DNA from 2 places in the Pannonibacter sp. I15F10I1 genome. Region 2 is predicted to be linked to the other one. Evidence: riboswitches for the same ligand, from Rfam matches in the RefSeq annotation. Region 2 holds a riboswitch; the other holds the start of a gene.
The links. Region 2 has a riboswitch for cobalamin ahead of IF10I1_RS15145 (energy-coupling factor ABC transporter permease). Riboswitches for the same ligand answer to the same signal wherever they lie in the genome.

Region 1 (14,286 bases), 560 kb from region 2:
GTTTGCGCAGGATTTCGACCGAGGGAAGGTCCATGCCATGAATGGCAAAGGTCCGCTCGTTCAGCGTCTCGATTGCACTGGAGCAATAGGCGATCATCAGATGCTGCTTCGTCGGGAAGTAGCGGTAGAGCGCTCCTGCCGTCAGGTTGAGGCCTTCGGCCAGCTTGCGCATGGACAGGGCGGCATAGCCCTCGGCAGCAACGATGCGTGCGGTTTCAGCCAGAATGCGGGCCTGAACGGCAGCAAGCTCTTCATCAGTCATTGCGGGTCTTGGCATGATGTTACCTGATCGCGTTTAATGAATTAGTTCAATAAACGCGTTTACAGTTGGGCCGGTAGGTGGTCAATCGGAAAACCGTGTTGACTGAATTTTTATTGAACGCGTTCATACTAAGCTTCAGGTGAGTACCCAGTGATTGTGGCCGCTCTTCTGTGTCAGCTTCCGCTGCCGGATACAGGCGAGACCTTCAGGAAAGCGGCGCCCTGTATCAGCGCAACTCCGGCCACCACGAGCAGGATGCCGATGAGACGCGAGGGCGAAATATCGCGGGCGCTGAAGCCCATGAGACCATAGGCATCGACCAGAAGCGAGGCGGCGAGCTGCCCGGCAATCACGGCCGTCATGAAACCGGCGGCCCCAAGTTTCGGTGCAACCAGAATTGCGGCCGTGATGTAGATGACCCCGGCAAGGCCGCCGGTCCAGATCCATTTGGGCTGTCCGGCAAGGTTGCCAAGGCTGGGGAACGGAACTTTCATGGCCAGCATCACCGGAATGACGCAGAGCATGCTCACACCAAGGGATACCACCGTGGCCCAGAGGGGATGGCCGAGGGCCCGGCCCATCGCGGCATTGGCTCCGGCCTGGAAGGGGACGACGGCCCCTGCCAGAAGGGCGGCGCCAAGAAGGGTGAAGGGGGCTTGAAACTGCATCGGACTGTCCTTTCTGATGAACTTCGGCCCCGGTTTAGATATAGTCCTTGCGAATGTGAAATTCGTATCAGGCGGACAAACATGCATCAGCTGCATAATCTGAGGTCGGTTGATCTCAATCTTCTGGTGGTGCTGGATGCGCTTCTGACGGAGCGCCATGTTTCGCGCGCCGCCGCCCGGCTGAACATGAGCCAGCCCGCCGTCAGCCACGCCCTTGCGCGGTTGCGGGAGCTGCTGGGGGATCCGCTGCTGGTGCGCCAGGGCGGCGGCCTTGTTCCGACCATCCGGGCGCTGGAAATCGCCCAGCCGCTGGCCGATGCGCTGGCCGGGGTGCGCGGCGTGCTGGGGCCGCAGGGTTTCGACCCGCAAGGCACCCGCCACCGGTTCCGCCTGTCCATGTCGGATTATGGCGGGGCCATGCTGCTGCCGCATCTGGTGCGCGATCTGCGGCAGCATGCGCCGGGCATCGATCTTGCGATCAGCCAGTTCAGCCGTGAAGCCATGGCCGCCGGTGTCTGCGATGGTGATCTGGATCTCGGGCTCGGGGTGTTCCCCGTTCTGCCGCCGCAGGTCAGGTCGGAGCTGATCATCAACGATGACTATGCCTGCCTGCTGGACCGGCGGACGCTGGAGGGAAAGCCGCTGGATGCTGCAATGTATTTCTCGCGGCCCCATGCCATGGTCGCCATGCGTGATGACACCATCAATGAGGTGGACGAAACGCTTGCCCGTTCCGGCCACACCCGCCGGCTGGCGCTGGTGCTGCCGCACTGGGGCGTCGCACCGGAGCTGATTGCGGGCACGGACCTCATTCTCACGGTCGCCAGAGGCAGCCTGCGGGACCTTGTTCTGGACGATCACCTGATCATTCTGCCGGCGCCCATTCCGCTGCCGCCCGTGCCTTACGTTCAGATCTGGCACAAGAGCCGCGACAGGGACCCGGCCCTTCGCTGGCTGCGCGCGCGGATCCTGCAGGCCGCAGGGCAGGGGGCAGAAACGCAGCGGAAGGATGGCTGAAGGGGCTGAGACACCCGTCATGCGGACTTTCCCCGCAGGTCTGTTCAACAGTCCCCATGCAGCTGCTTATAAAACTGGATTTTTAAAGTAGACTTTTGCTAAAGACGGAACACGGCAGCGGGAATAACCCCAAACGCTGCCGTGAGAGATTTCTGTCCGTTCGGGCCTGTGCGTGAGCGGCGAAGCTCCTGACTGGTTCCTGCCCCGATTGGTTCCTGCATGGCCGAAGACAAGAAGAAGAGTATGCTTGACTGCTTCGTGTCCAGTTACACGGAGCTGTCGCGCCATCTCTCGCGCCGCTTCGGCCGTGATCTCGATCCGCAGGACGTGATGCAGGATACTTATCTGCGGCTTGAAGCGATTCCCGCCGAGAGCGACATCCGCAATCCGCGGTCCTATCTCTTCCGCATGGCGAACAATGTTGCAACCGACCGGCTGCGCGGGCAGCGCTCTGCGGTGGGCTACGCGCCCAGCGAGGAACTGGCCGCTGCCGTGGATGACAGCGCCTCGCCGGAGCAGATCACCGACTACCGCCAGCGCCTTCTGCGCCTGCAGGAAGCCATAGCTGAGCTGCCGCCGCGCCAGAAGCAGGTGCTCCTGATGCACAAGTTCGATGGTCTGACGCACACGCAGATTGCCGCTGAACTGGGCATCACGAAAAGTGCTGTCGAGAAGCTGGTCATGAAGGCGCTCGCGCATCTGCGCGACCGGATGGGTACACTCATTGACTGAATCCGGCAAAAAGATGCGCGATATGGGTGAGGTGAGACGCTACCGAATCCGTCTATGGGAAGGATATGCGCGCAAGGGCGTGCCGTGCGGCCGCGCACGGGGAAACAGCCGGTGGCCATGATGGGTTCAACGAATACAGACAGACAGCAGAGAGCTCGCGATGAGGCTCTGAGCTGGTTCGTCCGTCTCAACTCAGGTGATGCGGGAGAAGGGGACCGCGCCGGCCATGCACGCTGGATGGCCGCCGATCCGCTGAACCGGGCCGAATATGCGCGGCTCGGCGGCATCTGGCAGGATCTCGGCCGGATTGCGGATCCGCGTGAGGCCTTGGACATGTCCGGGGCCATGGTTCCGCCCTCTGCCCGGAAGGGCTTTGCCTCGCGCCGTGCGTTCCTGTCCGCTGGTGCCGCAGCGCTGGCTGCCGCCGGTGTGGTGGCGGTTGCCGGCCCGCCGGATTTCCTGACAAGCGATCACTTCACCGGCACCGGCGAACAGCGCAGCCTGACGCTCGAGGATGGCAGCCGGGTGGACCTTGATGCAGACACCGCCATTGCGCTGGATTTCAGCGAGACCCTTCGCAGCATCCGTCTGCTGCGCGGGCGCGCCTTCTTCGATGTGGCCAAAGATCCCGGCCGCCCCTTTACCGTGCTGGCGGCCGCCGGTTCCACAACCGCGCTGGGCACCCGTTTCGTTGTTCATGAATGGGGCGGGGCCGTCACGGTTTCGGTGGAGGAAAGCGCCGTTTCGGTGGTTGGGCCGGACAAGTCGGATACCGTCGTGAAGGCAGGCGAGCTTGTCACCTATGACGATGTGCATCTGGGCCAGATCCGTCCCGTCGACATGGAAGCGGAAATCGCTTGGCGGCGCGGCAAGCTGATCTTTGAGGACAGGCCGCTGCGGCAGGTGCTGGCGGATGTCAACCGCTACCGCTCCGGCACGATCCGGGTGACGGACAGCCGCCTTCTGAACATGCGTGTCAGCGGCATCTTCGACATCCGCAATCCGGACGGCGTTCTGGAGGCAATCCGCCAGACGCTGCCGGTGAGAAGCTTCCAGATCTCGCCCTGGCTGGTCGTGTTGCACCCGGTCTGACCGGGTGGACACAGCCGGAAAAGAAACCTGATAATTATTTTCCACTTTGGGGGTGAGGTGTCTGGCCTTTGAAACCGTCCTTGCATCAGACGGGTGCGTTCGCGCCCGGACAAAATGCAAATGCAAGAGTTGGACAGGGGTCATGGCAAAGCAGTTTGGGCAAAGGGCATCCGGGGCGCGGGCAGCGCGGATGAGCGGTTTGGGGTTGGCGCTTCTGGCGTCAACGGCGGTTTTCACCGCAAGTGTGATCTACACCGGCCCGGCAGCGGCGCAGCAGGCGGCCACTGTCAGTTACTCCGTTCCGGCAGGTGCGCTGGGTACAGCGATCTCCCGTTTTGGCGACCGGTCCAATCTGCAGGTGCTCTATCCGGCAGCTCTTGTGCAGGGCAAGACGTCGCCGGGCGTTTCCGGCACGCTGACGCCCTCCGAAGCGCTCAACCGGATTCTGGCTGGAACCGGCCTGTCCTACCGCTTTACCGCCGCCAACACGGTGACCATTGTTGATCCGGCCGCAGCCGCTGCCACAGGCGCCACGGTGGATGGCGCGACACAGTTGCAGACGGTGACCATCGAGGGCGAAAACGCCTGGGGCCCGGTGAATGGCATCGTCGCCACCCAGAGCGCGACGGCGACCAAGACCGGAACGTCACTCAGGGACACGCCGCAAGCCGTCAATGTCGTGACCCGTGACGAGATGGCGGAGAAGGGCGCTGCGACCATCACGCAGGCGATGCGCTACACGCCCGGCGTCGTCGCTCAGTACGCCGATACGGATGTGCGCCACGACTGGCTGACGGTGCGCGGCTTCACGCCGGGGCGCTACAAGGACGGCCTGCGCCTTCCCTTCGGTGCTCGCGGCTATTCGCAGCCGAGGATCGAGCCCTATGGGCTGGAGCGCGCCGAAGTGCTGAAGGGGCCAGCGTCGGTTCTCTATGGTCAGGGCCAGCCCGGCGGCATGCTGAACATGGTCAGCAAGCGGCCGCGCAATGAGGAGATCCGCGAAGTCGAGCTGCAATATGGCAGCCACAACCGGTTCCAGACCGCCTTCGATTTTGGCGGAAAGCTCGATCAGGACGGTGCCATGCTCTACCGCATCGTCGGCGTGGGGCGCCTCAGCGACACCCAGTATGACCATGTGGAAGAGAAGAAGGGCTACATCGCGCCGTCCTTCACCTTCAAGCTGTTCGATGCCACGACGCTGACGGTTCTGGGCGAATACCAGAAGATCGACTCCCCCGGCGGCGGCGGTGCTCCGGCGCTGCCTGCCAATGGCACGCTATACACCGGCACTTATTCCGCCCTGCCGCGCAACGCCTTCGTCGGCGAACCGGGCTATGACAAGTTCGAAAACGAGCAGGCCTTCATCGGCTATGAATTCAGCCATGAGTTCAACGACACATGGTCGTTCAGGCAGAACCTGCGCTATGGCTTCGTCGATACCGATACACAGCGCGTGCAGGCCTTCTGCCTGTCTGCGGCCAGCTGCAACCCATCCTCGCTGCTGCGCTATGCCTGGGCCTTCCCGGAAACCTCGAACCTCTTCACGGTGGACAACAACGCCATTGCGCGGTTCAGCACCGGCAGTGCGAAGCACACGATGCTGTTCGGCTTCGATTACTCCTTCGAGGACAGCTCGTTTGAAGAATCGGCGCTTTCGGTGATCTATACGCCCTTCAACGCCTATAATCCGGTCTATGGGGCAACCAGCATCTCCCGCCCTGCGACGGCGACCTGGATCGACCAGCAGCGCTCGCAGGCAGGGCTTTATGCGCAGGACCAGATCGAGTGGAACAACTTCGTCCTGTCGCTTGGCGGGCGCTATGACTGGGCCAACACTGACACGCGCACCCGGACAGCCACAACCAACACCCCGGTGAACCAGCAGGACGGCAAGTTCACCTGGCGGGCGGGCCTCGTCTACAATTTCGACAATGGCCTGTCGCCCTATGCCAGCTACTCCACCTCGTTCAACCCGGCAAGCGGCACGGACCGCAGCGGTTCGCCGTTCAATCCGACCACGGGCGAGCAGTTCGAGGCCGGGGTGAAGTTCCAGCCCAATGGCATGAACAGCTTCATCACCCTGTCGGCCTATCAGCTGACGCAGCAGAACGTGCTCACGCCTGATCCGGTCAACACGAGCTTCCGCGTGCAGACCGGTGAGGTGCGCATGCGCGGCATCGAGCTGGAAGGCAAGGCCGAACTCGCCTCCGGCCTTTCGCTCACGGGTTCCTATGCCTATACGGACAGCGAGATCACCCGCGACAATGCCACCTCCAGCGGCACCAGCAACAAGGGCAAGCGTCTGGCCTTCGTGCCCGAGCACCAGGCATCGCTCTGGCTGGACTACACCGTCCAGTCCGATCAGGCCTGGGGTGGGCTCAGCTTCGGCGGCGGCGCCCGCTACATGGGGCAGACATTCGGCGACAACGCCAACGCCTTCGATGTGCCGGACTACACCCTGTTTGATGCGGCGCTGCGCTATGACTTCGGCAAGGTGGATCCGAAGCTCGCCGGGCTGAAGACCTCGCTCAATGTCAGCAACATCTTCGACAAGAAGTATGTCTCCACCTGTCTCAGCACGACGGGCTGCTACTGGGGCGAGGGCCGCACGGTCTATGCCACGCTGAAATACAGCTGGTAATGCCGGAGCGGATGATCTCCGGACCGAATGCTCTGACGCGGCGGCAATTTGCCGCCGCGTTGCTTGGGTTTGCCTCCCTCCCGCTTTTGGCCCGGACCGGCCGGGCAGGAGAGCTGGCGCCGCGCATCGCCGTGCTGGACTGGGCCTGGGCCGAAACGTTGCTGGCGCTGGGCGTGGCACCTGCCGCGGTGGCGGAAGCCCCGCTCTATGGCGCGCGTGTCGTCAGCCCGGCGCTGGCGGAGGGCACCATCGATCTGGGCCTGCGCTCCTGGCCCAACATGGAACTGCTGCGCGCCTTCCGGCCGGATCTGATTGTCACCCAGACCGGCTATGGCGTTCCGGCGGCCATGCTGGAGCCGGTTGCGCCCGTGCTTTCCCTGCCGCTCTACACACCGGAACGCCAGCCGCTGAAACGGGCTGAAGAGGGACTTGAGGTGATTGCCGCCCGCCTGCAGCTTCAGGAAGCGGGGCGTGCCTATCTGGAACAAGCTGAGTTCCAGTTCACAGCCTTGCGAAACGAGCTTCAGTCCTATGATGGCCGGCCTCTGCTGATCCTGAAATTTGCCAGTGACCGGCTCGCCGATATCTACGGCCCCGGCAGTCTTTTCCACGATGTGCTGGGCCGTCTCGGCCTGCCATCCGCCTGGCAGCACAGCGGCAGTCATTGGGGCTTCTCGACCGCAGGCCTCGACGCGATTGCCGCCAACCCGGAAGCACGCATCGTCATCATCGAGCCTGGTCCGCCGGAAGCGCTCGCCGCCAGCGGGTTGTGGCGGGCCATCCCGGCGGTGCGGGCAGGGCGCGTTGTCAGCATTCCACCGGTCTGGGTCTTCGGAGCTTTGCCGTCCGCCCTGCGTTTTGCCGGTATTCTCACCAAGGCCCTGCAGACCTCATGACGCTTCGTCTTCCCTTGCTTCTTGCGGCGCTGCTGGTGCCTGCCGCCGTCCTGACCCTTTTGTCCTACAGCGCCCATGTGCCCCTGTCTGCGCTGGGCGCGGCGCTGCTTGATCCGGACCCGGCTGTCTTCGGGGAAATCTATCTGCATTATGCGCTGCTGCCGCGCCTTGCTGTGGCGGTGCTGGCCGGGGCCGCCCTGGCGCTGGCGGGAGTGGTGTTTCAGCAGGTACTGAAGAACCCGCTGGCGGAACCGGCAACCCTTGGTCTTCTTTCCGGTGCACAGCTTGGCATCATGGCGGCAACGCTGCTCGTGCCCGCACTCGCCATGTGGCAGCGCGAGGCGGCGGGGCTGGCGGGCGGCTTTGCCGCACTGGCGCTGGTGGGGATGCTTGCCTCCCGCCACGGTTTTTCGCCGGTGACCCTGCTCTTGTGCGGCATGATCGTCAGCTTCTTTGCCGGATCGGCTTCCGTTGTGCTGGCCCTGTTCCAGCATGAATATCTGCGCTCGGTCTTCATCTGGGCCAGCGGCTCGCTGGTGCAGAATGATTTTTCCGATGCCTCGGCCCTGTCCGTCAGGCTTGCGGTCTGCGTGCCGCTGCTGGCACTGTTGCTCAGGCCGCTGACGGTTGCCGGGCTCGATGATGCCAGCGCCCGCAGCCTGGGCCTCTCCATCCGCACGATCCGGCTTGTTGCCCTGTCGCTGGCCTGCTGTCTTTCCGCGCTGGTGGTGGTGCGCGTGGGGGTGATTGCCTTCGTCGGCCTTGCCGCGCCGCATCTGGCAACGCTGGCCGGTGCCCGGAGTTTTGCCGGGCGTTTTGTCTCTGCGCCCATCATCGGCGCGGCGCTGCTGCTGCTTGCCGACAGCATCGTCCTGGCGCTGTCCGGCATGATTGCCGAAGTGCCCACGGGAACAGCCACCGCCATGGCCGGAGCCGTGCTGCTGCTGGTGCTGCTGCGCCGCATGCCTGCGAGCACGCGCATCGGCGGTTCACACATGCCGGCGCCATCCGTTCTGGCCGCCAGCCGTCAGCGCCTCGTCCTGCTGCTGGCTCTGGCCTGTCTTGCCGCGCTCACGGTCTTTTCCCTCACCAGCCAGCTGCATCCCGGCGGCCTCTCCGCCGGAGAACTAGTTGAAGGGCGCTGGCCGCGGGTGCTGGCCGCAGCCGCTGCCGGGGCGATGCTGGCGCTGGCCGGAGGTCTCATTCAGGCGATGACCGGCAATCCGCTCGCCAGTCCCGAGGGGCTGGGCGTCAGTTCCGGGGCGGGGCTCGGCATCACCGGGGCGCTGCTTTTGACCGGTTCCTTCTCGCCGCTCCTGCTGCTGGGGGGCGGAGCGGGCGGGGCGGTGCTTGCCTTCCTCTTCGTACTGGCCATCACCCGCAAGTCCGGCCACGCACCGGGGCCGGTGCTGCTGGCCGGTGTTGCCATCGGCACGTTTGCCGCCGCGCTCATATCCTTCATTCTGGCCAGCGGTGATCCGCGTGCGGTCTTCGTGCTGGCCTGGTCCATGGGGCCGACCTACCGCGCCGCCGGACTGACGGCCCTTGCCGCTTCCGGCATCCTGCTCGTTGTGCTGCTGGTGCTGCCGCTGATGGGGCGTTGGCTCGACATTCTGCCGCTGGGCGACACCACAGCCCGGGCGCTGGGCCTTTCGCCCCGCCGCTCGCGCACCGCGCTTCTGGCGTTCTCGGCCCTGCTGACGGCCGCCGCAACGCTGATCACCGGCCCGTTGAGCTTCATCGGCCTGATCGCGCCCCATATTGCGGCCTCTGTGGCGCCGGGGCGTGCGCTGCTGCGGATCGTCTGTGCTGCAGCGATCGGCGCAGCGCTGATGGTCAGCGCCGACTGGCTGGGCCGCACGCTCGATTTTCCTTACGAGATCCCCGCCGGCATCCTCGCCTCCTTCATCGGCGGGCCGTATTTCCTCTGGCTGCTCTACCGCAAGCCCGCGTGAGGCGCAGTCTACCGCACAAACGCAAAAAGCCTTGCCGTTGCTGGCAAGCTTTGGATTTTATCCAGGGAAGAGAAAAGGTTGGCTCCGCGAGCAGGACTCGAACCTGCGACCATTCGATTAACAGTCGAACGCTCTACCAACTGAGCTATCGCGGATCACCAGAAGGGCAGTGCCCTTTGCGGTGGCGGCTGTGTGCGCCGCCGTCGGTGAGAGGCGTATAACAAAGGCCTTGAGCATTTGCCAAGCCCTTTCTTCAAGAAAGTTTTCCACAGGGGCGGCTTTGGCGGAAATCTGCGGTCTTTCAACGGCTTGGGCCAGTGGATAACCCATCCGTGCCGGTGCTTGAACCCATTGCCCGGGATGCGGGGGCGGCGATTGCGCCGCAGAGGTGCCCAAAGGGCGTCCTTGCTGCGCTGGCGTCAAGCCGTTACAAGGAGAGGATCAGGTTCCCCGGCGGGCCAAGCCCAAGGGGATGAAACGGGAATGCGGTGCGGAGCGACTCAATCCGGGGCTCCAAAGCCGCAGCTGCCCCCGCAACTGTCAGCGGAGAATCTTGCCGCCTCATGCCACTGCAAGGCCAGCCCTTGCGGGAAGGCGCGGCAAGGTGAAGACCCGCGAGCCAGGAGACCGGCCTGATGTGGTGCAACCCCAAGGCCGCCGGGTGGGCGGACCGGAGGACCTGACATGATTTCTACTCCCCCAGACTGGGCGGATGGCAGGGCGGATCGCGCCCGCGCGTCCGCAAGAGAGCCCGACGCTGCCATGCCGCAAGCCTGCGGCTGACCCATGGCGCAGGCTGAAGGGCAGGGGGCCGCATCTTCCGTTCTGGTGACGGGGGGCGCACGCTCCGGCAAGAGCAGATATGCAGAGCAGCTGATCCTCGGAAGCGGGCTTGAGCCTGTCTATGTGGCGACCTCCGCCGCATGGGACGGGGAGATGGAAGGCCGCATCGGCCTGCACCGCGCCCGGCGCGGGGTAGAGTGGCGCACCATCGAGGACAAGGGCGGCGTCGGATTGGATCTGACGGACGTGCTCCGGCGCGAAGCCTTGCCCGGACGGGCGGTGCTGGTTGATTGCCTGACGCTCTGGCTGACCAATCTGATGATGGCCGGGGTAGACCTTGCTGCCGCCACGCAGGCGCTTTGCGCGCTTGTGCCCAATCTGCCTGCGCCTGTTGTTTTCGTTTCGAATGAAGTGGGCCTCGGCATCGTGCCGGACAACGCCATGGCGCGTCAGTTCCGCGATGCGCAGGGCCGTCTCAATCAGGAGCTTGCTGCCGTCTGCACCCGGGTGGTCTTCGTGGCCGCCGGTCTGCCGCTCGTGCTCAAGCCTTCCTCCCAACCGGATATCTCCCTATGACCGATTTTCAGACCCCAGCCGTGGCCAAGATCCCGGCCACCATCGTCACCGGCTTTCTGGGCGCGGGCAAGACGACGCTCATCCGCAATCTCCTGACCAACGCGGGCGGGCGGCGCATTGCGCTGATCGTCAACGAGTTCGGCGATATGGGTTTTGACGGCTCGCTGCTGGATGGCTGTGCCGATCCGTCCTGCTCTGCCGATGATGTGGTGGAGCTGACCAACGGCTGCATCTGCTGCACCGTGGCCGATGATTTCCTCCCGGCGATGGAAATGCTGCTGGCCCGCGAAACGCCGCCGGATCACATCGTCATCGAGACCTCGGGCCTCGCGCTGCCCCAGCCGCTGGTGCGGGCCTTCACCTGGCCCAGCGTGAAGACGCGGGTGACGGTGGATGGTGTCGTCACCGTGCTGGATGCGGCAGCTCTCGCCGAAGGGCGCATCGTGCTGGATGAGGAAGCCCTTGCCGCGCAGCGCGCTGCCGACGAAACGCTGGATCATGACAATCCGGTGGAGGAACTCTTCCACGATCAGCTCGCCTGCGCCGATCTGGTGGTGCTGAACAAGGCCGATCTGGTGGATGATCACGCACTGGAGCATATCCGTGAGCATATCGCCGAAGATGTGCGCGCCGGGGTGGAGATCATCGCCGCTGAAAAGGGCTCGCTGCCCATCGACGTACTGCTGGGCCGCTCCTCTGCGGCCGAGGATGATCTGGCCGCCCGCCGTGCGCATCATCACCACCATCATCATGACGATGATGACCACGACCACGATGATGACCATGACCATGACCATGACCATGACCATGATGATCATGATCACCACCACGATGATTTCGAGAGCCACGTGGTCGCAGCGCCCGAGTTTGCCTCGCTGAAGGACGTTGAGGCGGTGGTGCAGCAGGCCATGGCGCTGAAGGGCGTGCTGCGCATCAAGGGCGCGGTGACGGTCTCCGGCAAGGCCGCGCCTGCGCTGGTGCAGGCGGTTGGCCCGCGTGTCGAGGCCTGGTTCGCGGCAGGTGCCAAGGCGCCCGGCAAGCTGGTGGTGATCGGTCTGAAGGGGCTGGATCTCGCCGCCGTCACGGACGCACTCGCTTCCCTGCAGGCAGGCCGCGCGGCCTGATCCTTCGCGGTGTGGACCCCCGCCGCCCCGCTCCTGACGCATCATGCGCAAGGGGCGGGACGCGGGGACAGGCACACCCAGTCTGAGCCTATTGAAGGCGTGCCAGATGCATATCCTCGCAAGTCAAACCCGGCGAATTGATGACGGCGGCGATGCCGTGGACCTCGCGCAGGACCCGGCCGATCTGGTGTTCCTGTCGGCAGCCGATACGGAACTATCGGCTTTCGCCGCCGCGCATGCCTCCCTTGGCGGGGCCGTTTCGCTGCGGCTGGCCAGCATTCTGGCGCTGACCCATCCCTATTCCGTCGATCTTTACGCGGAAAAGACGCTGGCCGGTTCAAAGCTTGTGGTGCTGCGGCTGCTGGGCGGGGCGGGCTACTGGTCCTACGGGCTCGACCGGCTGCGGGAGGAAGTCAACCGCAACGGGTTGCAGCTGGCCGTCTTTGCGGGTTGCGACAAGTGGGATGAGGATCTGGCCGCTCTCTCCACCGTGCCGGTGGACGCCGTGCGGCGGCTGTGGCGCTACTGCATTGAAGGTGGCGCAGAGAATTACCGCAATGCGCTGAGGTTTTGCGCTCATCTCATTGGCAAGGATCAGGAGCCGCCGCTGCCTGCGCCGCTGCCGCGTGCGGGCATTTTCCTGCCCGGCCACACCGCGCCGGGGCTCGATGATCTGACGGCCAGCTTCGCAGATCCGGCAAGGCCGGTGGCGGCGCTGGTCTTCTACCGGGCGCTGGTGCAGGCGGGCGAGACGGCGCCTGCCGAGGCGCTCTGCCGTCATCTGGAGGGGCAGGGGCTCAACGTGCTGCCCATCTTCGTGGCCTCGCTGAAGGATGCGGAATCGGCTGCCGTGCTGTCGGCCCTGTTCGAGGCGCTGCCGCCTGCCGTGGTGCTGAATGCGACGGCCTTTGCCGTTTCCAGTGGCGGACGCGTGCATCAGCCGTCGCCGCTGGATGCGCCGGGCCGCCCGGTGCTGCAGGTGGTGTTCTCCTCTTCGTCCCGTGCGGGCTGGGCCGATAGCACGCAGGGCCTTTCCGTGCGCGATCTGGCCATGCATGTGGTGCTGCCGGAGCTGGACGGCCGGTTGATGACGCGGGCGGTCTCCTTCAAGGAAGAAGGCATCCTTGATCCTGCCACCCAGTTCCGCCCCGTGGTCTTCAGGCCCGAAGAGAGCCGCATGGCCTATGTGGCCGCTCTTGCGGCAAACTGGGCGAAGCTGGGCGGCAAGCCCGCTGCCGCGCGCAAGGTGGCGCTGGTGCTGGCGAATTATCCCAACAGCGACGGGCGCATTGCCAATGGTGTGGGGCTGGATACGCCCGCCTCCTGCGCGGCGCTGATCGCGGATCTGCGGGACGCAGGCTATGACGTCCCAATTGATGCGCCGGTTACTTCCGAAACGCTGATGGCCCATCTGACGGCGGGCGTGACCAATGATATCCATGGGCGTGCCGGGCGCCGGGTGGATGTGCGCTTTGCGCTTGCGGATTACCGCAGGGCCTTTGCGTCCCTGCCAGAGGCGGTGCAGGCGCAGGTGACGGCGCGCTGGGGCGGGCCGGAGGATGACCCTGCCTTGCGCGATGGCGCTTTCGAACTGCCGCTGACCCGCTTTGGCAGCATCTATGCAGGCATTCAGCCTGCGCGCGGCTATAACATCGACCCCAAGGCGACCTATCACGATCCGGATCTGGTGCCGCCGCACAACTACTTTGCCTTCTACATCTGGCTGCGCGAGGTGGCCGGTATCGATGCCGTCGTCCATCTCGGCAAGCATGGCAATCTGGAATGGCTGCCGGGCAAGGCGCTGGCGCTGTCCGAAGAATGCTACCCGGAAGCGGTGCTAGGACCGGTACCGAACATCTATCCTTTCATTGTCAATGATCCGGGTGAGGGCATGCAGGCGAAGCGCCGGGCTTCCGCCGTTATTGTCGATCACCTGACGCCGCCACTGACGCGGGCCGAAAATTATGGCGTTGCCAATGAAATGGAAAACCTGCTCGATGAGTACTATCTCGCCAGCGGTGTTGATCCGCGCCGGCAGAAGGTGCTCACGCGGGATATTCTGGAGCTTGCTTCCGTTCACGGGCTTGATGCGGATATCGGCCTGACGCCGGACATGTGCGAGACGACCCGTCTGGCGCGGTTGGATGCGCATCTGTGTGACCTCAAGGAATTGCAGATCCGCGACGGGCTGCATGTGCTGGGCGAGAGCCCGCAGGGGCGGTTGTTGCATGATCTGCTGGTCGCGCTGGTGCGCGTGCCGCGTGGAAGCAGGCCTCAGGATGAAAGCCTGATCCGGGCGCTGGCGCGTGATCTGCTCGCCGATGCGCCAGACTTCGATCCGCTGTCCTGCGATTTTGCCGCCCCTTGGAATGGGCCGAAGCCGGAGCTTCTGGCGGGCATGTCCGATGCCCTGTGGCGCTCCTGCGGTGACACGGTGGAGCGGTTGGAGCTTCTGGCCGTCAAGCTTGTCTCCGGGGAAATGAAATGTCCGGATCTGGTTGCAGCAGCTTCTGCTCTTCAGGAGATTGAATCCACTTTGA
Region 2 (14,286 bases):
GCAACCGCCGTCGTTGGCGGCATCGCGGAAGGCTGCAAGATCGCCGGCTGCGCGCTGATCGGCGGCGAAACGGCGGAAATGCCGGGCATGTATGGCAAGGGCGACTATGACCTTGCCGGTTTCGCCGTCGGCGCTGTCGAGCGCGATGGCCTGCTGCCGCGTGCCGATGTGCAGGAAGGCGACGTGCTGCTTGCCCTCGCCTCCTCCGGCGTCCATTCCAACGGCTATTCGCTGGTGCGCAAGATCGTCGAAGTCTCCGGCCTCACCTATGAGGACGCCGCCCCCTTCGCGGATGGCCGCAAGCTGGGCGAAGCCCTGATGACGCCGACGCGCATCTATGTGAAGCCGCTGCTGGCCGCCCTCAAGGCCACCTCCGGCATCAAGGCGCTGGCGCATATCACCGGCGGCGGCCTGCCGGAAAACCTGCCGCGCGTGCTGCCGAAAGGCATCAATGCGCGTATCGATCTGTCCGCCGTTTCCGTTCCCCCGGTCTTCGGCTGGCTTGCCAACACCGGCAACGTCGCCGAAAAGGAAATGCTGCGCACCTTCAACTGCGGCGCGGGCATGGTCGTGGCCGTTGCCGCTGACAGCGTGGAAGCCGTGAAGGCAGCCCTTGAGGCCGAAGGCGAGACCGTTGCTGTGATCGGCCGCATGGAAGCCGGTGCCGAAGGCGAAAGCGAAGTCATCTTCGACAATCACCTCAGCATTTTCGCATGACCGTGAGCCGCAAGCGCACCGCCGTTCTGATTTCGGGCCGGGGCAGCAACATGCTGTCGCTGATCGAGGCTGCGAAGGACCCTGCCTATCCGGCAGAGATCGTCCTCGTTGTCTCGAACCGGCCGGATGCGGGCGGCATTGCCCGGGCGGAAAGCTTTGGCATTCCGGCCAAGGTTCTCGATCACAAAACCTATGGCCGCGACCGGGAATCCTTCGAGCGCGAGCTGGACGCCATGCTTGTGGCGGAGGGCATCGAACTGGTGGTGCTTGCGGGCTTCATGCGGCTGATGACGCCCTGGTTCGTGGAACGCTGGAACGGGCGGATGATCAACATCCACCCTGCCCTGCTGCCCTCCTTCAAGGGCCTGCACACCCATGAGCGCGCTCTGGAAGCGGGCGTGCGCCTGCATGGCGCGACCGTGCATTTCGTCTCGCCCGGCATGGACGAAGGCGCCATCATTGCGCAGGGCGCCGTGCCCGTGCTGTCCGGCGACACGCCCGAGGCGCTGGGGGCAAGGGTGCTGAGTGTCGAGCACCAGATCTATCCGCAGGCGCTGGCGCTGGTTGCCTCCGGTCAGGTGCTGCTGGAAGACGGCAAGGCCGTCTGCCGCGCTGCGGCTGAGGATGCCGAAGGCCGCCTTACCGCGCCGCGCTGGTAATTGTAGTTCTCACAACTCCAGCCCGCCTGTCCCGATCCCCGCCGCTTCCTCATAGGCCAGCGCAAATTCCAGCGTCTGCCGGTCCGCCCTTGGCGGGCCGATGAGCTGGACGCCAGCCGGCAATCCACCCGCCCCAAAACCGGCAGGGACTGCAGCCACGGGAAGTCCTGCCAGCGTCGGGCCGATGACCACTTCCATCCAGCGGTGATAGGTGTCCATCGTCCGCCCTCCAATTTCACCGGGCCAGGGCAGATTGACATCGAAGGGAAACACCTGCGCCGACGGCAGGATCAGGAAGTCGTAGGTCTCGAACATGCGCCGCATCGCGGCATGCCAGCTGGTGCGCACCACGGAAGCAGCGTGAATGTCTGCCGCGCTCTTGCTCAGGGCCAGCTCGAACTCGTAATGCATCTGCGCATTCAGTTTCGCCCGAGCCTCCGGCTTGTCGTAGAACCCGCGCAGGCCATGGGCGACGGAGAAGCTGCGCAAGGTCAGCCAGCACTCCCACAGCTTTGTAAAGTCGAACGGCGGCGTCACCTCCACCACCTCGCAGCCCATCGCGGACAGCACATCCAGCGCCTTGCGGCAGACCTCCAGCACGCCCGGTTCAAACGGCAGATAGCCGCCCAGATCCCCCAGCCAGGCCACCTTTCGGCCCGTGAGATTGGCAGCTCCGCGCAAGGCAAGGTCTTCATCGGCGAGCGACAGCGGGTCAACCGGATCATATCCGGCCTGCGTTTCCAGCAGCCGCGCCATGTCGGCAACCGTGCGCCCCATGGGGCCGTTGATTCCAAGCTGGCTGAAGAACAGATCCGGGCTCTTGCCGTTCGGCACCCGGCCGAAGCTGGGGCGGAAACCGTAGACATTGTTGAAGCCAGCGGGATTGCGCAGCGAGCCCATCATGTCCGAGCCATCGGCCACCGGCAGCAGCCTTGCTGCCAGTGCCGCAGCCGCGCCGCCGCTGGAGCCCCCGGCACTGCGTACCGGATCATGCGGATTGCGGGTCGCCCCATGGACCGGATTGCGGGTGTGGGAACCAAGGCCGAATTCCGGCGTGTTGGTCTTGCCGATGAAGATGGCCCCTGCCGCCCGCACCCGCGCCACGTGAATGGAATCAGCCGGGGACACATAGCCGGGGAACAGGGGCGAGCCCCATGAGCACGGCAGGCCCTTCACCTCCGCCAGATCCTTCACCGCCTGCGGCATCCCGTGCATCCAGCCGCGTGAGTGCCCTTCCGCCAGCTCGCGGTCGCACACGCGCGCCTCTTCCAGCAGTTCCCTTTCAGGGCGCAGATAGATGATCGCGTTGATCAGCGGATTGATCCGCCCGATCCGCTCCAGATAGGCCTCCATCACGGAGACACAGGAAATCTGCCGTTGATGGATGGCAGCGGACAGCTGGACGGCGGAAAGCGTTGTAATGCCGGTCTGCATGATGGTTCGGCGGCTCCTGATCCTTTGCGCGGCCTCGCGGGTCTTGCAATCGTCCTCCATTCCGGCGGCACTTGTCGAGGCCATGATTGCGGCAGAGCTGCCCCAATGCCCGCTCCGGCGTGATTTGGAATTTTTCAGGTCCAATCACCAGAAGCTGCCAGCCATGCAATAGAAAAGAAACATCAGAAAGCGGGCACGCACCGAGTAATGCGCGGCTCGATTTTCCAGAGTTGCTTTCCACCTCCCGGCGTCTCTGCGAAGCCCGCAGATCAACGGCAGAACAATACGATATTTCAAAGGTCAATGCTTGGATTTTGCGGCGGCGCTGGCCGCCACAAGCAGCAAGCAAAACGGAAAAGGCCATTCACATGATCAGTTCAACAGACCCGATGGCTCGCGTCCGCCAGCATGTTGAGGAAGCGCTGCTGGCGAAGGCTGGCGAAGATGCCGCCTTCCGCACCCTGCTGCTGAGCGATCCGCGCGCTGCCCTGAAGCAGCTGCTTGGCGTGGACCCGATCCCCTCGCTCAAGATCCGCGTCATCGAGGAACAGGCCGGGGAGGTCACCCTCGTCCTGCCCCGTGCGATTTCGCAGAAAGATCTGCCGGAGGAATTGCCGGATGAGCTTCTCGATTTTGCCTCTGGCGGCAATGCCAAGGAGTGCTGGTGGAAGTTCAACCAGTGGGCCTACAAGCAGGACTGGATGCCCTGAGAAAGCAATCTTCAAAGGAGAAGACCATGACGTATACGACGGTTCCCATGGCATCGGTACGCGCCCACATCGAGTCAGTGCTCATCGAAAAAGCGGCCTCTGACGCAACCTTCCGCGCTCTGCTGACAAGCAATCCTCACGCCGCTCTCCGCAAGCTGCTGGGCGTTGACACGCTCCCCTCGCTGAAGATCACCGTGATTGAAGAGCAGCCAGGCGAAATCACGCTCGTTCTGCCCCGGGCGATTGCGCAGGACGAGTTGCCGGACGAGCTGCTTGACTACGCCTCTGGCGGCGACGGCAAGCAATGCCTCCTCGGACGGACAGAGCCTATGATCGCGCGCTTCACCTAGTCCAGAAACAGCAAGGCAAGAATCCGGCGAGGGCCACCTGCAGCAGAAACTGCCGGGGGAACGCCTGAGGCATTGCGCACGCAAACCGGCCCTGCAGCCCTGAACTCACGCCCTGCAAGGAAAGACACCATGCCGCACATGACAGATACCATGGCAGCCGCCCGCGCCCACATCGAGGCTGCGCTGATCGAAAAGGCCACGTCTGACGCAGCCTTCCGCGCGCTGCTGACGAGCAACCCGCACGCCGCCATTCGCGAGCTGCTGGGCAATGATCCGATCCCGTCGCTGAAGATCACCGTTGTGGAAGAACAGGCCGGCGAGGTCACCCTCGTCCTGCCCCGTGCGATCGCCCAGGACGAACTGCCGGACGAAATCCTCGACTATGCCGCTGGCGGCAATGCGCAGGAATGCTGGAACCAGTTCAAGAACGACTGGCTCTTCGGCCGGTTCGACAAGAAGAAGTAACCACTCATCACTTGATCAGAAAGGATATTCAGATGACGTCCATGATCGAAGCCGTTGCCGGCGCCCGTGCCCACATTGAGGCTGCGCTCGTTGCCAGGGCAACCTCCGACACGGCCTTCCGCGAGCTGCTGAAGAGCAACCCGCATGCCGCCATCCGCGAGATGTTCGGCAATGATCCGATCCCCTCGATGAAGATCAGCGTCGTCGAGGAACAGGCCGGCGAAGTGCTTCTCGTGCTGCCGCGTTCCATCGCCGAAGACGAGCTGCCGGATGAACTGCTCGATTATGCCTCCGGTGGCAGCCTCGACAAATGCCTGCGGGATATCGGCTTCTTCAAGCCGATCGAAGGCCGCGGCCTCTGGTAATCAAGGAGAAGACCATGAGCGAAATCATCGCCTATCCATTCGAGAAAGCCCGCGCCCTGCTGGAGGCCGAACTTCGAGCCAAGGCACAATCAGACACAGCCTTCCGCGCTGCGCTTCTGAGCGATCCGCACGCAGCGCTCTTGGATCTGCTCGGCACGGATCCGGTGCCCAGCCTTGCAATCCGCGTTCTGGAAGAAACCGCAGGAGAGGTCGTGCTGGTTCTGCCGCGCCGCATCGAAGCGGATGAACTCCCGGACGAGCTGCTCGATTACGCTTCCGGCGGCGCCTACAAGGGCTGCAAAGGCGACGGCTGGACCCAGGACAAGCTGGGCCGCATCGGCATCGATCCTTTTTGACCAGATCATCTGCATGGAGGCCGGGACAGCCCGGCCTCCTTTCATGTCAAAGGTTCAGCCCGCTACATGAAGCCTTGAATTGAACAGCGGGCTGCGGCTCAGCTGCTTCAAGGCTTTTGCACCGGCCAGCACGCCAAGATCCACCAGCGGCTCCAGAATGATCACGGTCATGTAGGCCGCACCGAAGCTGGCTACGTCCGCCAGGTTCTCCGCAGAGAAGCCATGGCCATAGATGGCCCAGAAGGCCACCCAGGCGACGATGCCGCCCTGATAGGCGGTGGAAAGCGCCAGCGCCTGCGAATATTTCAGGTCCACATAAGGCGTCGACGGCGCAATGATTCGCTTTGCCAGCAGGCTGATGCCAAAGAGCGGCACCAGCAGCGTGGTGACATTCATGCCGTATTGCGGCAGGTCGAAGGGCGCAAAGAACAGCCCCTGGATCAGCAACCCGGCCGCAAGACCGATGGCGGCCGCCCCTGCCCCGAACAGCAGCAGCAGGGTCGAGCCGAGAATCAGATGCACCTCCGACACGCCCACGGGGTGATGCGGCAGCACCTCGAAGAAGCAGAACACAAGCGCAGTCGTCATGATGCTGCGCAGGAGAAGCGGAATGGCGCCGCCATTGGTCCGCAGGTCGTCAACGGCGAGTTTTGCCGCAAGCCCGAAAGCCGCTGCCGCCGTGCCATAGCTCAGGATGATCTTCGCGCCTTCAACGACGCCTTCTTCGATATGCATGCTCGTTCCTTTCTGCGCCCGCCGCGCATGGGACTGGGTGGGGCTTTGCGCCCGGTCATGTGATGGACAGGTATCCTGGCTCACGGTTCACTGCTTCGCCTGCCTTCCCAGCCTTTTGGGGCCAGTGGCATCGGGGCGTCGCTCGCCGTTTACAGTTGCGGGGGCAGCCGGGGAATCAGGCCTTGCCTCATGTGCAAGCCCTTCACCCCGTTCCCTGATTTTTGCCGCAGCAGACCTCGTCTGTGCAACCCATCAGCGGCACTCTAGCTCACGCGGAAACAATGCCAAAGCATTTGTGCAGGCGCGCAAGGCCTCCACACACCGGTAAAAAGTATGAGCCTGCCGCGGCAAAGCGCCGTGAAATCGCCCCCTTTGACAGATCATTTCACAAAGCCGTTATGCCGGAGTAGTTTAACCTGCCTTACGGACGGTCATGTTCCGGCCAAAGACCTGTGTGTGACGCAAGTCACGGACCCGGATGGCAAGGTTGGGACATGGTTCCGGCGGTTTAGATTTCAGTTCTCAATCTGGAGCTTCAAATGCGATCCTTTCTGATGCGCGGTGTCAGCGCTTCTGTCATGACCCTGGTGCTGGCCCACGGCGCACTGGCCTTCGAAGCGACCGGCAATGACATTGCCGACGCCTTCCTGACCCGTCTTGAAGCCGGGGAAGTCAAGGTTCTGTCGGTCGGCGGCGTCTCTGAGGATGGCAGCGAGGTCACCATTGAAGACGTCGCCCTCGAAGGCAAGACGCCGGATGACGGCACGGGCTCCATCGGCATCATCACGCTGACCAACGGTGTGGTGCAGGCTGACGGCACCATGACGCTGGACGGCCTCGCCTTCGAGGAAGCCTATCTGGAAGACAAGACGGGCACGGCCGTTTCGGTGGCCTCTTTCGTCGCCAGCGAGGTGGTCCTGCCCCCGGCCGACGGCTCCAAGTCCTTCGAGGATGTGGCCGATTACAAGAGCATCGAGGCCGAAGGCATCGAGATTACGGAAGGCGACAGCACCAAGGCGCGCCTGGAATCGGCCTATGCCGCCATCAACAGCCGCGAAGACAACCTGCCGACCTCGGGCGAACTGACCCTTTCCGGCCTGACCATGGCCGTATCGGAAATGGATGCCTCCTCGGCAAAGCAGCTGACCGATCTGGGTTACGAGACCGTCACCGCTGACCTTTCGACCGACTTCAAGTGGGATCCCGTGACCGGGGTTCTGGACCTGCAGAAGCTGGACATCACCGCCGCCGACATGGGCGGTGTTTCCCTCGCAGTCCAGATCGGCGGTTTCACCAAGGAAGTGGCCGAAAAACTGTCTGCCGCAAAGGACAACAGCGAAGAAGCCATGGCCATTCTCCAGGGGCTGACGGTCAATTCCATGCGCCTGCGCTTCGACAACGGCTCCATCGTCGACCGTCTGCTGGACCAGCAGGCCAAGACCGCCGGTTCGGACCGCGCCGCAGTCGTAAGCCAGCTCAAGACCGGCCTGCCGATGATGCTTGCCCTGCTCCAAAACCCGGAGTTCCAGGCCAAGGTAGCAACCGCCGCTGCCGAGTTCCTGGACAACCCGGTGTCGCTGCAGGCTGATGCCAAGCCGTCTGCACCGGTCTCCATCGCGCAGATCTTCGGAACGGCCGTCATGGCGCCGCAGGGCCTGCCGCAGATCCTCGGGATCGACGTAACGGCCAACAAGAAATAAGCGCCGTTTGACGGTCCCGCATCCGGCGATGGTCCCCCATCAACGGAACCATAGACCGGACGCCTGAATTCAGAACCAGCCAGCGCGGCGGTTTGACTGAACTGCCGCGCTTTGCATTTTCACAAAAGGAGGCCAAGCCTTGTTGCCGAACCCGATCTTCACCCGCTTCAGCGCCCGCACCGCCACGGTGGTGCTGGTCATGTCGCTGCCCTCGCACGCTTTTGCCAACCAGGCCAGCGTGCTGGTGGACCGCTGGATGGCGGATTTCACCAGCATGGGGGCTTCCGTTGCCAGCTATGAACGCGCCGAAGACGGTGCAACCGAGAATGACGTCACCATCCATGGCGTCAAGATCGAGTTCGCCATTCCGCTGCCCGGCGGCGAGGACAAGGTGGACGTGAAACTTGGCATCGATGCTGTTTCCTTCGAGGGCCTGACCGAGACGGACAAGGGCTACGAGGCCGCCAGGATTTCCGTGCCGGGAACAGCCCAGGCAGACGTTGAAATCCCCGGCAAGTTCTTCGACACGTCCTCACACCGGCAGACCACGCTGGAGATCCCGGACCCGGAAGACGAGACTGCGGATGCACCGGCAGACGGCGAAGCCGGGGAAAACGCCGAAGCTCCCGAGGCGGCCGCACCGGAGGCAAAGCCTGCCGAACCGGTGAGGATCATCCTCAGCCAGACCGGCTATGTGGCCGAAGGCATGGCCTGGAGCCGCATCCCCGATGTGCCGGAAGATCCGCAGCGCCCGGTGACCCGTTACTTCGACATTGCCCGCACGCTGCTGGACGGCAAGGGTGACCGCTATCACATCGAGACGATGACACTGGAGATGACCGGCCCGGACGGCATGAACCAGAAGACCGTCTACGAAGACTATGCGATGACCGGGTACAAGGACTTCCGGATCGACGAGTATTCGGTCGGCAAAACGGTCCAGACCCAGGACTTCATGCCCCTGGAACCCGGCGGCCAGATGGCCCAGATGACCATGACGATCGGCAAGCAGGTGGTGAAGGACATCGACTTCATGCCGCTGCTGACCCTGATCGGCCAGGGCTCCGACCCGAGCCGCTTGACCATCATGGGCAGCCAGACCGTTGAAGAGATGACCGTCAACGTCGCCAGCGTCGACGTCAAGATCGACAGCCTCACCGCGGATCCCATGAGCATCACCAAGGCGGAAACCCTGCCCCTTTGGCCTTATCTTGACCAGCTGGTGCTGGATGAAGATGCCGTTGACAGCGACGAGGCCGGCAAGGCCGCCCTCGCCTCGCTGCAGTTCTTCAAGGCCGACGGCATGACCGTCAATGGTGTCAGCTTCACCGCTCCGGACGTGAGCGGCGGTCTCGACAAGTTCGAGATGAAGGACATCAGCAGCAACGGCCTCGGCATTGTTGCCTTCGACGGCCTCAAGGTCGATGTGACGAAGCCGCAGGAAAAGGTCGAGATCAATCTGGGCCGCATCGCGGTGGGCGAAATCGACTTCCCGCTGATGGACTCCCTGGTGCGGATCTCCGTTGCCAGCATGAGCGGCATGGAGCCCTCCGTGCAGGACATTCTCGATGCCCGTCCGATCATCGGTCTGGCCGAGGTTCTGGGCGTTTCGGTCAAGGCGGCCGCCATCGGCGATCAGGAGATCGCTCTGGACACCTACCGCCAGACCGAGAAGGGCCACATCAACCGCATCCCGACCGAGGCTGGCCTTGTCATCAAGGGCCTGCGCTTCCCGGCGGCGATTGTGCCCGACCCGCAGTTCCAGGACCTGGCCGCGCGCCTCAACATCACCGAAGTGGTCATCGACCAGAACTTCGAAATGAACTGGGATGAAGCAACCGGTGACCTGACACTCAAGGACCTGAGCCTTGAGATGAAGGACGGTGGCAGGATCCACATGACCTTCACCATCGGCGGTATCCCGAAGGACATCTTCGAGAACCCGGAACTGGCGCAGCTGGCCCTGGCAACCGCCAGCATCAAGTCTGGCCGTATCGAAGCTGAAAATCTCGCTGTCCTGTCGGCCTTCATCGGCGTTCAGGCGGACGAGGCGGGCCTCACTCAGGAAGAGCTCGCCGCCGGCCTCGTCGACGCGATGGCGCAGGACATGGGCCCGCTCACCGGCACCCGCTTCGGCGAGGAACTGCTGGAGGCTGCCCGCACCTTTGCCGCCGACCCGAAGAACATCGTGATCGAAATGGCCCCGAAGGCACCGGTCCCGGTCACGCAGCTTCTGGGTGCAGGCGCCACCGCTCCGCAGACCCTTCCGGATCTGCTGGGTGCAAGCGCCACGGCCAAGTAACCCCCGTTCCCGGTGCGCCTCACGCATCGGGAACAGCACAGCTGACACAGCAAACAGAAACGCCGGGCAGAGGGATCTGCCCGGCGTTTCTGTTTTCCGGCCGCGCATTGCCAATCCGGCAGCTCCGGATCAGCTCACACCGCCATCACGTTGACAGGGTCAGTTCTCGTTACTTCACCATGACGGTGATACAGCCGGAGAGGCTCTTGCCCTTCACCTTGGGCGTCGTGTTCTTGGTGCAGAACTGATCTTCACCCTTGAAGTTGCGCGCAGGCGTATAGATCAACCCCTGCCCCTTCACCACCGACACCTTCCCGTTTTTCGGCTGCCGGGTGATGGTTACATCCGTGGCAGGTTCGCGTGTTTTCTTCACCTCGTCAATAAATCCGGGAAAACTGATTTTACAAACCTTGTCGGCGGAAGTCATTTCGAAGCTTCCCTTGCCATTTCCCGTTCCCCACCCGCGGCCGTTTGAACCACTACATTCTGCGTGAGCAGAAGCGGTAACTGCCACAAGGGCGAATGCTGCGATTGAAAGTCTGATAACGGGGCTCATCAGATGATTTCCTTTTCAGTATGACTGACAGGAACCATTGGTTTATTCTAGCCCCACCCAAGTCAATTGAAAAACCTGATAGCAACGGTAAAAGCGGAAAATTTCCGGATGTTTAGATTTTGAATTCAAACACTTGAGCTATTTCTTGGAGGGCAGGAATGGGCGAAGGGGAAGCTGACAACGGGCCTGAAATCGACAGATGGCACCTCTTGCTGGATGAACTGTGCAACCAGTCCGGTGATTATGACAATGCCCGTCTGGGTAGCGAGCTTTGCCGCCGCCTTGGCAAAAGAGAAGATACGCACTTCGAAACGGCCGTCAGGAACCTGCGCAACTGGCGCGCCGGCCGGCATATTCCCCGGCAGCGGAATTTCATGATTCTTTCCGAGTTGATGAATGTGCAGCGCAGCCCCGCCCTGCGCGCCCGGTGGAACGCTCTCTATGCCAAGGCGCGGGAGCTTGAGGACAAAACTGGCGGCAGCACCGGCAACGGCACGGATGACGAGCTTGAGAAGGACCAGGAGGCGTTCGAGGTTGGGCCGTTGCAGCCGGCCCCGCCTCCGGGCCTGGTACCGCCGGCCCTGGTGGCGGATATTTCTCTACGGCCAGCAAAACTGCGTGGAGCCGCTTTTGGTCTTCTGATGTTCCTGTGCGGGATCGGCGCCTCGGAGCTCTACAGGGCTGAGCCATGGCTCTGGTTTCACTCCGGCCCGGTTTACCCTCTCATCGTGCTGCGCCCGCATGTGTCCATGGCTGTGGGCGAAAGCATCGTCATTCACGGCGAGCGCGGCGACTGTGGCAAGCTGCCACCAGACTGGGAGTATGTGCTGACCCGCTTGCCCGTCAGCCGCATCGGCGATTTCTCGGACGGCGGGATCGTCAGACGCAACAGCAATTTCTGCAAGGGCGAGACACCTGCACGTGCCGTCGTCTTCACGGCGCGCCGAACCGGCGTGGAGGAGTTCCTGGTGCTGGGCGACGTGATGCGGGTCACTGTCACGGACGCACCGCTTTGACCGTTTGGTTAGGCCCGAAAGGACATCAGGCCTGCCACCACGCGTCACCCCTTCGCCGTCTCCCGGAACTGCAGATCGTAGAGCCTACGATAAACACCGTCATGGGCCAGAAGCGCTTCATGCGTGCCGGTTTCCACCACGCGGCCCCGGTCGAACACGGCGATGCAATCCGCATCGCGCACGGTGGAGAGGCGGTGGGCGATGACGAGCGTGGTGCGGCCCTGCATCAGCCGCTTCAGCGCACCCTGCACCTTGGCTTCCGATTCTGCATCCAGCGCCGAGGTCGCCTCGTCCAGCAGCAGAATCGGCGCGTCGCGCAGCATGGCACGGGCGATGGCGATGCGCTGGCGCTGTCCGCCGGAGAGCCGCCCCCCGCCCTCGCCCACCAGCGTGTCATAGCCCTGTTCCATCGCCTCGATGAACTCATGCGCATTGGCATCCACGGCCGCACGGATGATATCCGCATCCCCGGCACCGGGGCGGCCGAGGGCGATGTTGTCGCGGATGGAGAGATCGAAGAGGAAGGTATCCTGCGTCACCAGCGCGATCTGGTCGCGCAGGGAGGCAAGCGTCACCTGCCGGATGTCCTGTCCGTCGATGAGAATGCGCCCCGTATGAATGTCGTAGAACCGTTCCAGCAGCGAGAAGGTGGTGGACTTGCCGGCCCCCGAAGAGCCGACCAGCGCCGTTACCTTGCCAGCCTGCGCCACCAGGTCGAGCCCGGTCAGAACCGGTTTGTCGCCATAGGTGAAATGCACGCCCTCAAACCGAACCTCGCCCTTGCCGGTCTTCAGCTCAACGGCATCCGGCGCATCCTCGAAGGCGGGCGGGCGGTCCAGCATCTCGAACATGAGACGCACGCCAACCAGATTGGAGCTGAGGTTCACATGCAGACGGGCGAGACGCTTCACCGGCTCATAGGCGAGCAGCAGCGCGGTGATGAAGGAGAAGAACCCTCCCGGATCTTTACCCTGCTCTATGACGCTGAAACCGCCATAGAGAATGACCAGAGCGATGGCGAAACCGCCGAGTGTCTCCATCAAGGGCGAGGTGCGGGCCGTCAGCGCCGCAATGCGGTTGGCCCGGCGCTCCACATCGGTGATGGCCTTGTCCATCTCGGCGCGCATCCGGTCCTCGACGCGGAAGGCCTTGACCACGCGCACGCCGATCGCGGTTTCCTGCACGGCGGAGACGATCTTGGTGGTGGAGACGAACTGGGACTTGGCGTGCTTGCGCACCCGGCGCACCAGCAGCGACACACCGAAGACGGCCGGCGGCATGATCAGCAGCGCAATGGCGCTGAGGCCGGGGTCCTGAATGACCATGACGGCAACCAGGCCCACGACGCTCAACAGATCGCGGCCGAGCGACAGCACCACCATATCCAGCACGCTGCGGGCGGCCTGTGCATTGTGCGAAAGCCGCGTCGCCAGATCACCCAGCGGCGTGCGGTCGAAGAAGGCCATGTCCTGCCGGGTGATGGTGCGGAACAGGCGGCGCTGGCAATCGGCAACGATGGCATTGCCGATCCGGCTCATCGTCACCTGCTGGCCGTAGGTCGAGATCCCCTTCACCGCGAAGATGGCCATCACCGTAAAGGCAATCAGCCGGACCATGGACTGGTCACGGTTGACGAAGACCTCGTTGATCACGTCGCGCATGATCCAGGCGCTGGCAGCGGTCGAACCGGCCACGAGGCCCATGAACAGGAAGGACAGGAGATAGCCCGGCACATGGGCGCGGGCATTTTCGGAAACGAGACGCCGGATCACCTCATAGGTGCCGTCCGGGTCCTGAAACCAGGTCTTGACGCTCACGTTTCACGCCTCTGGTCTGCAGCGGCCTGCGCCCATTGCACAAGGATCACCGCCGGATAATACGGCTGCGCCCGCTTTTGGGCGGGCGCAGCATCAGATCACTTGGCCGGGAGGTTAAGCCGCAGATGCAGCTCCCGCAGCTGTTCGTTGCTGGGCGGCGTCGGCGCGCCCATCAGAAGGTCCTGCGCCTGCTGGTTCATCGGGAACAGCGAGACTTCGCGCAGGTTCTTTGCACCCACCAGCAGCATGATGATGCGGTCCACGCCAGCAGCCATGCCGCCATGCGGCGGTGCGCCATACTGGAAGGCGCGGTAGAGGCCGCCGAAACGCTCTTCCACGTTCGCAGCGCTGAGGCCGACCTTCTCGAAGGCCTTGACCATCAGCTCGGGCGACTGATTACGGATCGAGCCGGACGCAATCTCGAAGCCATTGCAGACCATGTCATACTGATAGGCCTTGATGGTGAGCGGGTCCTGGTTCTCCAGCGCCTCCATGCCGCCCTGCGGCATCGAGAAGGGGTTATGGGCGAAGTCGAGCTTCTTCTCGTCCTCGTTCCACTCATAGAACGGGAAGTCCACGATCCAGCACAGCTCGAACCGGTCACGGTCCACGAGGTTCAGATCCTCGCCTGCGCGGGTGCGTGCTTCTCCGGCAAACTTGTAGAACTTCACCGGATCACCGGCGACGAAGAAGGCGGCGTCACCGTCCTCAAGGCCGAGCTGCTGGCGGATCGCTTCGGTGCGCTCCTCGCCGATGTTCTTGGCAATGGGGCCAGCACCTTCCAGCACATCGCCTTCCTTGCGCCAGAAAATGTAGCCGAGGCCCGGCTGGCCCTGCCCCTGCGCCCAGGAGTTCATCCGGTCACAGAAGGCGCGGCTGCCGCCGGTCTTGGCCGGAATGGCCCAGACCTGGTTGCGCTCGTCTTCCAGCATACGGGCGAAGATCTTGAAGCCCGAACCGCGGAAGTGGTCGGACACCTCCTGCATGACGATCGGGTTGCGCAGATCCGGCTTGTCGGAGCCGAACATGCGGATCGAATCGTCATAGGCGATGCGGCGGAAGGTCTGCGTCACCGGCTTGCCTTCGGCAAATTCCTCGAAGATG

Region 1: another riboswitch for cobalamin. It lies ahead of cobU (bifunctional adenosylcobinamide kinase/adenosylcobinamide-phosphate guanylyltransferase); the one in region 2 lies ahead of IF10I1_RS15145 (energy-coupling factor ABC transporter permease).

The regions. Positions count from the first base shown of each region.
Region 1 is NZ_FYAN01000026.1:967,680-981,965, reverse strand. Features, by position in the region: gene IF10I1_RS17730 (TetR/AcrR family transcriptional regulator) at 1-262, opposite strand, end outside; gene IF10I1_RS17725 (DMT family transporter) at 436-930, opposite strand; gene IF10I1_RS17720 (LysR substrate-binding domain-containing protein) at 1,012-1,947, shown strand; gene IF10I1_RS17715 (RNA polymerase sigma factor) at 2,191-2,679, shown strand; gene IF10I1_RS17710 (FecR family protein) at 2,797-3,771, shown strand; gene IF10I1_RS17705 (TonB-dependent siderophore receptor) at 3,914-6,412, shown strand; gene IF10I1_RS17700 (ABC transporter substrate-binding protein) at 6,424-7,308, shown strand; gene fhuB (Fe(3+)-hydroxamate ABC transporter permease FhuB) at 7,305-9,263, shown strand; tRNA gene IF10I1_RS17690 (tRNA-Asn) at 9,343-9,418, opposite strand; cobalamin riboswitch at 9,690-9,914, shown strand; gene cobU (bifunctional adenosylcobinamide kinase/adenosylcobinamide-phosphate guanylyltransferase) at 10,050-10,622, shown strand; gene cobW (cobalamin biosynthesis protein CobW) at 10,619-11,746, shown strand; gene cobN (cobaltochelatase subunit CobN) at 11,853-14,286, shown strand, end outside.
Region 2 is NZ_FYAN01000026.1:405,185-419,470, reverse strand. Features, by position in the region: gene purM (phosphoribosylformylglycinamidine cyclo-ligase) at 1-717, shown strand, start outside; gene purN (phosphoribosylglycinamide formyltransferase) at 714-1,376, shown strand; gene IF10I1_RS15175 (amidase) at 1,386-2,810, opposite strand; gene IF10I1_RS15170 (NHLP leader peptide family RiPP precursor) at 3,179-3,520, shown strand; gene IF10I1_RS15165 (NHLP leader peptide family RiPP precursor) at 3,547-3,870, shown strand; gene IF10I1_RS15160 (NHLP leader peptide family RiPP precursor) at 4,000-4,335, shown strand; gene IF10I1_RS15155 (NHLP leader peptide family natural product precursor) at 4,368-4,700, shown strand; gene IF10I1_RS15150 (NHLP leader peptide family natural product precursor) at 4,715-5,056, shown strand; gene IF10I1_RS15145 (energy-coupling factor ABC transporter permease) at 5,111-5,791, opposite strand; cobalamin riboswitch at 5,838-6,060, opposite strand; gene IF10I1_RS15140 (hypothetical protein) at 6,331-7,491, shown strand; gene IF10I1_RS15135 (hypothetical protein) at 7,631-9,793, shown strand; gene IF10I1_RS15130 (Ig-like domain-containing protein) at 9,963-10,349, opposite strand; gene IF10I1_RS15125 (hypothetical protein) at 10,508-11,365, shown strand; gene IF10I1_RS15120 (ABC transporter ATP-binding protein) at 11,410-13,182, opposite strand; gene aspS (aspartate--tRNA ligase) at 13,281-14,286, opposite strand, start outside.